2 regions of the Cellulomonas sp. FA1 genome follow, and region 2 is predicted to be linked to the other one. Evidence: riboswitches for the same ligand, from Rfam matches in the RefSeq annotation. Region 2 holds a riboswitch; the other holds the start of a gene.
What was found. A riboswitch is a leader RNA that binds a small molecule or an ion and turns the genes downstream of it on or off. The one in region 2 is predicted to bind S-adenosylmethionine.
Positions count from the first base shown of each region.

Region 1: another riboswitch for S-adenosylmethionine. It lies ahead of GY42_RS13715 (methylenetetrahydrofolate reductase); the one in region 2 lies ahead of GY42_RS09750 (aminotransferase class V-fold PLP-dependent enzyme).

Region 1 is NZ_LBMY01000001.1:3,050,869-3,055,267, reverse strand. It holds gene GY42_RS18335 (hypothetical protein) at 1-284, opposite strand, end outside; gene GY42_RS13725 (DNA-3-methyladenine glycosylase I) at 424-1,032, shown strand; gene GY42_RS13720 (hypothetical protein) at 1,142-1,360, shown strand; SAM riboswitch class I at 1,523-1,629, shown strand; gene GY42_RS13715 (methylenetetrahydrofolate reductase) at 1,712-2,797, shown strand; gene metE (5-methyltetrahydropteroyltriglutamate--homocysteine S-methyltransferase) at 2,794-4,399, shown strand, end outside.
Region 2 is NZ_LBMY01000001.1:2,155,134-2,159,532, forward strand. It holds gene GY42_RS20130 (GNAT family N-acetyltransferase) at 1-449, opposite strand, end outside; gene GY42_RS09750 (aminotransferase class V-fold PLP-dependent enzyme) at 673-2,115, opposite strand; SAM riboswitch class IV at 2,152-2,266, opposite strand; gene GY42_RS09755 (GNAT family N-acetyltransferase) at 2,405-2,929, opposite strand; SAM riboswitch class I at 3,043-3,140, shown strand; gene GY42_RS09760 (rhodanese-like domain-containing protein) at 3,145-3,588, shown strand; gene GY42_RS09765 (O-succinylhomoserine sulfhydrylase) at 3,606-4,399, shown strand, end outside.

The sequences.
Region 1 (4,399 bases), 900 kb from region 2:
TCCGCGCCGGCGGGCGGCCCGTCGCCCGTCGGGGCGCAGCCCGCGGTCGTGGCCGGCGACGCGGCCGGGGTCGCGCTCGGGCTCGCCGGTGCGGTCGGTGTCGTGGCCGCCGGGGTCGGCGTGGGCGACGTCGTGGGGGCCGCCGTGCCGTCGTCGCCGCCGCGTGTCAGGAGCAGCGCGACGACGACGCCGACGAGCACGACGACCGCGACGGCCCACGGCCACCAGGGCGCGCGGCGGGTGGGACCGGGACCGGGAGTGGCGGGTGCTGCCGGTGTGCTCATGCAGCCCTGCCTACTCCGGTTGCCCGGGGCACGCACCTCGGACGGATCCGGGCCGACCCCAGGCCCGCCCGGCGGGCGGCGACGCACGGCGGCGTGAACCGCCACGCGGGGTGTCGGCGGGACGGGCCAGACTCGTGCCATGACGACCACGGCCCCCTCACCCGACGCGACGCCCGCGGCACCGCTGGCGCAGGACGAGCCGTTCCGGTGCTTCGGCTCCGGCGACCCGGTGTACGCGGCCTACCACGACGACGAGTGGGGCGTCCCGGTCCACGACGAGCACGCGCTGTACGAGCGGATCTCGCTCGAGGCGTTCCAGTCGGGCCTCGCGTGGATCACGATCCTGCGCAAGCGGCCGGCGTTCCGCACGGCGTTCGCCGGGTTCGACCCCGAGGTCGTGGCGACCTTCGGCGAGGACGACGTCGCGCGGCTCATGGCGGACGCGGGGATCGTGCGCAACCGCGCGAAGGTCGACGCGACGATCGCGAACGCCCGCGCGCTGCTCGCGCTGCACGACTCCGGCCGCACGCTCGACGAGGTGCTGTGGTCGCACGCGCCCACGGCGCCCCGCGAGCGCCCGCGCAGCTACGCCGACGTGCCCGCGCGGACCGCCGAGTCGGCCGCGCTGGCCAAGGAGCTCAAGTCGCTCGGCTTCCGGTTCGTCGGCCCGACCACCGCGTACGCCGCGATGCAGGCGTGCGGCGTGGTCGACGACCACCTCGCGGCGTGCGTCGTGGTGGCCGGGTGACCCCGCGTCCCCCGGGTGGCGCGCGCGCTGCTCCGGCGGGGTGACGCGTGGGGTGAACAAGCGTCCGGCGGCCGACGGGGCCCTTCCCACCGCCGCTAAGGTCGCCCCCATGACCCACCACGCGCACCCGGACGGGCAGCACGACCCCGTGCAGGCCGCGCACGAGGCGTGGTGGACGGCGGGCGAGCCCGACCCGCAGGTGCTCGCGGCCGTGCACGAGGGCCTGCACGACGTCCCCGTGATGACCCCGGCGACGTCCTGGTTCGGTCTGCCGCACCAGCGCACGGCACGCGAGGCGCTGCCCTCGCTGCACCGCCGCCGCCGCTGACCCCTGCCGTCCACCCGGCGTCGCCCCGGGCGGTCGGCGTGCGACGAGCTGTTCCGACCCACTCCGGCCCGTCGGAGCCGGGAGGGCCGCCGACCGAACGAAGTCGTCTCACTGAACGAGAAGCGCTGTCCGCCATCCGGGCATGGCCGCTAGCATCGTCGTCGACCATCCAGAGCGGCTGAGAGACCTGGCTCCGCGACGCCGCAGCAACCCCCCTCCCTGCGAGGGTGTGGGTGCTTCCGCCAGGAACGATGGAGTGACGATGACCGTCTGCGCCCTGGCGACCGACCCCTCGTGCAGCCCGTGCTGCCCCGTGAGCGCACGCACCGCGTGCCTCCCGGGCCGCACCCGATGACCCTCGTGGCCGAGGTCGAGGCACCCGCCCCGCCGCCCGCCCGGGCCGCCGGCCGGCGCGCCGAGCAGGCGGGCGCCCTCGACCGGCCCACCGTGTCCTTCGAGCTCTTCCCGCCCCGGAACCCCGACGCCGCGCCGCGGCTCTGGCGCACGGTGCGCGAGCTCGAGACCGTCGAGCCCGACTTCGTGTCCGTGACCTACGGCGCGTCGGGCCGCACGCGCGAGACCACGCGCGTGCTCGTGCGGCGCCTGCTGCGCGAGACGTCGCTGACCCCGATCGCGCACCTGACCTGCGTGGGCACCTCGCGCGACGAGGTCACGACGATCGTCGAGGAGTTCCTCGACGAGGGCGTGCGCTCGTTCCTCGCGCTGCGCGGCGACCCGCCCGCGGGCGAGCCGGACTGGCGTCCGCACCCCGACGGCGTGCACACCGCCGCCGAGCTGGTCGAGCTGCTCCGCGAGATCGAGGGCCGCCGGTGCGGCCGCTCCGCGTCGCAGGCGGTGCGCGCCCGCGTCCGCCCGCTGTCCGTGGCGGTCGCGGCGTTCCCGCGCGGCAACCACGCGACCGGCGGCACACGCGCGCAGGACGTGCAGGCGCTGCTCGCCAAGCAGGAGGCGGGCGCCGACTTCGCGATCTCGCAGGTCTTCTTCGACGCCGAGGCCTACCTCGGTCTCGTCGCCGAGGCGCGCGAGGCCGGCGTCACCATCCCGATCGTGCCGGGGATCATCCCCACCACCGACCCGGCCCGCCTGCTGCGCGTGCAGGAGCTGACGGGCGTGCCCGTGCCGCAGCGCCTGCTCGACCTGCTCGGCGGCACCGACGACCCCGCGGAGCGCCACCGGCGCGGCACGCGCGCCGGTGTCGACCTGGTCAACGGCGTGCTGGACGGCGGCGCGCCCGGCGTGCACGTCTACACGTTCAACACCCACGAGGCGGCGCTCGACCTGCTCGACGGCGCCGACCTCGTCGGCGGACGGCGCACCACCGTCGCCGACCCCGCCCCGCCCACGACCACCGCACCCACGACCACGGCCGCGCCCACCGGCGCCGCCTCGACGACTCCGCGAGGGAACCTGTCATGACCAGCACCACGCCCGCCGCGCCGGCCACCCCGGCCTTCCCCACCGGCTCCGTCCTCGGCTACCCCCGCATCGGCCCGCGCCGCGAGCTCAAGAAGGCCCTCGAGGCGTTCTGGGCCGGCCGCAGGACGGCCGACGAGGTCGAGGCCGTGGCCGCCGACCTGCGCCGGCGCACCCGCGCCCGCCTCGCCGAGCTCGGCCTCGCGACCGACGCCCCCGCGATCCCGAGCGCGTTCTCGTTCTACGACCACGTGCTCGACACGGCCGCGCTCGTCGGCGCCGTGCCCGCCCGCTTCGCCGACCTGCAGGACGCCGACGGGCGCCTCGACCTCGCCGGGTACTCGACGGTCGCGCGCGGCCGCGGCGACGACCTGCCGCTCGAGATGACCAAGTGGTTCGACACGAACTACCACTACCTGGTCCCCGAGATCGGCCCGGGCACGGCGTTCCGCTACGCGTCGGACCGCCCGGTCGCCGAGTTCGCCGAGGCGCTCGCCGACGGCGTGCTCACGCGTCCCGTCGTCGTCGGCCCCGTGACGTTCCTCGCGCTCGCGAAGCCCACCGAGGACGCGCCCGCGGGCTTCCACCCGCTCGACAGGCTCGACGACCTGCTGCCGGTCTACGCGCGCCTGCTCACCGAGCTCGCCGCCGCGGGCGCGACGTGGGTGCAGCTCGACGAGCCCGCGCTCGTCTCCGACTCGATCGGCGTCGACGCGGCGGTGCTGGCCGAGGCCACGACCCGCGCCTACCGCGCGCTCGCGACCGAGCTCGCACGACCCGAGCGGCCCGCAGTCCTCGTCGCGGCGCCCTACGGCGACCTGGGCGCGGCGCTGCCCGTGCTCGCGGCCACCGACGTCGAGGGTCTCGCGATCGACCTCGTGCGCGGCGACGCGCCCACGGTCCCGGTGCCCGGCCTGGCCGGCAAGACGCTCGTCGGCGGCGTCGTCGACGGCCACAACATCTGGCGCGCGGACCTCGACGCGAGGCTCACGGTGCTCGAGCAGCTCGCGGGCCTCGGTGCGGCCGCCGTCGCGGTCGGCACGTCGACGTCGCTGTTCCACGTGCCGCACACGCTCGACGACGAGCCCGCGCTCGACCGCACGCTCGTGCAGTGGCTCGCGTTCGCCGACGAGAAGGTCCGCGAGGTCGCGACGCTCGCGACGGGCCTGACCGAGGGCCGTGAGGCCGTGCGCACCGAGCTGCTCGCGGCGTCCGACGCGGTGCGCAGCCGCGCGACGGCACCCGGCGTGGTCCGGCCCGAGGTGCGCGAGCGCGCCGCCGCGCTCACCGACGACCAGTTCCGCCGCGGCCCGTTCGCGGCGCGCAAGGCCGCGCAGGCCGAGCGCCTGCGGCTGCCCGCGCTGCCGACCACGACGATCGGCTCGTTCCCGCAGACGCCCGAGATCCGCAAGGCCCGCGCCGCGTTCGGCAAGGGCGAGCTGTCGGCGGCGGCGTACGAGGACGAGATGAAGGCGGAGATCCGCCGGGTCGTCGAGCTGCAGGAGCGCATCGGCCTGGACGTGCTGGTGCACGGCGAGCCCGAGCGCAACGACATGGTGCAGTACTTCGCCGAGAACCTCGACGGGTTCGCGGTCACGCAGAACG
Region 2 (4,399 bases):
CGACCCTCGGGCCGTGCGCCGAGCTTGGTCACCGCGGCGATCGACCGCGCGTTGCGCGCCTCGACCCGGTACGCGCAGCGCGCGACCTCCCACGCCTCGAACGCGTGGGTCATGAGCAGGAGCTTGCACGCCGGGTTGACGTGCGTGCCCCACACGCGCGGGTCGTAGAACGTGTGCCCGACCTCGAGGCGCCCCATGCGCAGGTCGACGTCGTAGAACGACGTGGACCCGACGACCTCGCCGTCGACGAGCACCGCGAACGCGTACCGCGCGGGTGTCGCGAGCGCGGTCTCGACGACGCCCAGCAGGTCGTCGACGCCCCGCGGCGTGGGCGTCGTCATGCCGCGCCAGACGCGCTCGTCGACGAACGCCGCGAGCGCCGCGGCGTGCTCGCGCGTGAGCGGGACGAGTCGGACGCCGTGGCCCTCGAGGGTCAGATCGTGCTGCACGCGGCCCATCCTGGCGGGCGTCCCCGTCAGGCGTGGCGTCGTCTCGCCGCGGAGCCCGCCGGAGGTGGACCCGATCGACCTCTCGCCGCTCGGAGGTGGGGCTGGATCGACCTCTCGCCGCTCGGAGGTGGGGCTGGATCGACCTCTCGCCGCTCGGAGGGCTGGATCGACCTCTCACCACCCCCGGGGTGGGCTGGATCGACCTCTCGCGGGCCGGGGCAGGTCAGTCGTCGAGCGCGGGGCCGCAGGCGGCGGCCGCAGTGGCGGCCAGGTGGTCGAGGCCGCGGACCTCGACCAGGGGGCGCGTGTCGTCGGCGACGGTCCAGCAGCCGTCGACGACCTCGTACGACGCGGCCGGGCCGCGCGTCAGCAGCGTCGTGAGCGCCACGACGAGCCGGTCGACGTGCTCGGCGGTCGTGCCGACGCCCACCGACGCGCGCACCGCGCCGTGCGACGCGCCGAGGCGCGCGAGCAGCGGGTGCGCGCAGAACCGGCCGTCGCGCACGCCGATGCCGTGCTCGGCCGACAGGTACGCGGCGACGAGCCCCGGGTTGAGGTCGCCGACCGTGAACGTCACGACACCGACGGGGTCGACCGCGTCGGGCCAGATGCGCGCGACACGCACGCCGTCGATCGCCTCGAGGCCGGCCACGAGCCGCTCGCGCAGCGCCTGCTCGTGCGCCTCGAGCGCACCGGCGGGCAGCGCCGCGAGCGTGTCGCAGGCCTGCGCGAGCGCGATCGCGCCGAGCACGTTGGGCGAACCGGCCTCGTGCCGCGCGGGTGCGGGCTGCCAGACCGTGCGGTCGGTGCGGACGTCGCGCACGGCGCCGCCGCCGGCGAGGTAGGGCGTGCCGGTGTCGAGCCAGTCACGGCGCCCGACGAGCGCGCCGGCGCCGAACGGCGCGTACGTCTTGTGGCCCGAGAACGCGACGTAGTCGACGTCCGAGGCCGCGAGCGAGAACCCGCGGTGCGGCACGAGCTGGGCGCCGTCCACGGCGACGCGGGTGCCGGCCGCGTGCGCGAGCGCGACGACGCGGTCCAGCGGCAGCGACTCGCCCGTGACGTTCGACGCGCCGGTGAGCGTGAGCAGGGCGTACGGGCGGCGTGCGAGCTCGTCGCGCAGCGCGTCGAGCGTCGCGGCGACCGTCTCCGCGATCGGCAGGACCGTCGCGACCCGGCCGGTGCCGGCGCGCGCGCCCGTGCTGCGCTGCACCCACGGCAGCAGGTTGGCGTGGTGCTCGACGTCGAGCACGAGCACGGCCCCACCCTCGGGCACGACGCCCGCGAGCAGGTTGAGCGAGTCGGTCGTGTTGCGCGTGACGATCGCGACGTCGTCCTCGCGCGCGCCGACGAACCGGGCGATCGACTGCCGCGACGCCTCGTACAGCGCGGTCGACACCTGCGACAGGTAGCCGGCGCCGCGGTGCACCGACGCGTAGAGCGGCAGCACCTCGGCGACGCGCGCCGCGACGGACGCGAGCGCGGGCGCGCTCGCGGCGCAGTCGAGGTTGGCGTAGGTGCGGCTCGTGCCGTCGACGAGCGGCACGGTCGTGGACGCGCCGGTGACGGCCAGCAGCGGGCCGCGGTCGAAGGCGGCGCGGCCCGTCGGCACGGCGGCGCCGGACGCCTCGTCGGCACACGCGAACAGCTCGGTGACGGTGGTCATGGTGGTCCTCCGGTACGGGTCCCTCGGGACCGGCCGGTCCCGCGCTTGCCGGCGCCGGACGGCGCGCGACCAGGTCGTCACCCGGGGCACCCCACCGCGGTTGGAGGGTTGCCGGCCAGCGAGCCGGGGCTTCGCGCTGACACTCTTGACCTGGGTCGAGGATCGGGGCCGCGTCCGGCGCGTGTCAACGCCGACGCGCCGTCGTTCTCGGCATGCGAGACGCGACGTCTCGCGACGAGGGACGGGGCCAGGACGCGGCGCGTGACGGGACGGCGAGCCCGTACCGACGTCAGGGCAGGTCGCGCACCATCACGACGCTGCGGTACGCCTTGCCCCGCCACTGGATCACGTCGCCCTCGACGAACCCCCAGCGCGCGTACATCCGCCGCAGCCCCTGCGCCGGGACGGCCGTGTCGAGGCCGATCGACCGCGCACCGCCGTCGACCGCCCACGTGCGCAGCGCACCCCACAACGCCGACGCCAGGCCGCGGCCGCGCAGGTCCGGGCGGACGGCGAGCTGGTTCAGCCACACCCGGCCGGGCTCGCGCGCCGCGGGCGTCAGCGCCAGCAGCCCACCGCCCGGAGGGCTGCTGCACGTGACGGTCCCCGCGAGCGCACCGGCGGCGTCGACGACGACCCAGGACGCGCCGACGCCGAGCGTGCGGGCCGCCGTCACGTCGTCGCTCTGCGTCGCGCCCGTGAAGTTCAGTCCGGCGGCGGCGAGGTCGGCGTAGGCCGCGTGCAGCAGGCGCGTGAGCGCGGGCACGTCGGAGACGGTCGTGGGGCGGAGCACGAAACCCTCGGGGACGTCCATCGGCGCCCAGCCTGGCACGGCGTCGCGGCCGTCCGCACGGCCCGTCGCCCGCCGTGAGACGCCCGCCGTGAGACGCCCGCGACGACGCCGCCCGCGCGGGCGTAGCATCGCCGCGACCATCCAGAGCGGCCGAGAGATCTGGCTCGACGACGCCGCAGCAACCCGCACGGGCGACCGTGGCGCAGGGTGCTACCGCCAGAGACGATGGGAGGACCATGACCGTGCAGCCGCGTCCCGCCCCCGGTTACGCCGGGGACGTCACCGCCACCGAGGCCTGGCAGATCCTGCAGGAGCGCGACGACGCCGTGCTCGTCGACGTGCGCACCGACGCCGAGTGGCGCTACGTCGGCGTGCCCGACCTGCGGCCCGTCGGCCGGCAGGCCGCGCTCGTCGAGTGGGTGCAGTACCCGTCCGGGCAGCCCAACCCGCGGTTCCTCGAGCAGCTCGCCGCGACCGGCGTCACGCCGGGCGACGGCCGGCCCGTGGTGTTCCTGTGCCGCTCGGGCCAGCGCTCGATCGGCGCGGCGCAGGCCGCGACCGCGGCCGGCTACGGGCCCGCGTACAACGTGCTCGAGGGCTTCGAGGGTCCGACGGGCCCCGACGGCCACCGCGGCCACGTCGGCTGGCGCGCCGACGGCCTGCCGTGGGTCCAGCCGTGAGCGGCGCGACCCCCGACCTGCCCCCGGGCCCGGGCGACTGGGACGACCACCGCCTCGACCGGACCACGCTGCGTCCCGACACGCTCGCGGTGCGCGGCGGGCTCGTGCGCACCGAGTTCGGCGAGATGTCCGAGGCCGTGTTCCTCACGCAGGGGTACACGTACGCGACGGCCGCGCAGGCCGAGGCCGGGTTCGCCGGCGACGTCGACCGCTTCCTGTACTCGCGCTACGGCAACCCCACCGTGACGACGTTCGAGGAGCGGCTGCGGCTGCTCGAGGGCGCCGAGGCGTGCTACGCGACCGCGTCGGGCATGTCCGCGGTGTTCACCGCGCTGGCCGCGCTCGTGCGGTCCGGCTCGCGCATCGTCGCGGCGCGCGCGCTGTTCGGGTCGTCGGTCGTGATCTTCGACGAGATCCTCGCCAAGTGGGGCGTGCGCACCGACTACGTCGACGGGCACGTGCCCGCGCAGTGGGAGGCCGCGCTCGCGACACCCGCCGACGTCGTGTTCTTCGAGACCCCGTCGAACCCGATGCAGGACCTCGTCGACATCGCGACCGTGAGCCGGCTCGCGCACGCGGCCGGCGCGACCGTCGTCGTCGACAACGTCTTCGCGACGCCCGTGTTCTCGCGCCCGCTCGAGCACGGTGCCGACGTCGTCGTGTACTCCGCCACCAAGCACGTCGACGGGCAGGGGCGCGTGCTCGGCGGCGCGATCCTCGGGTCCGCCGACTACGTGCGCGGACCCGTGCAGACGCTGCTGCGCAACACCGGGCCGTCGCTCTCGCCGTTCAACGCGTGGGTGCTGCTCAA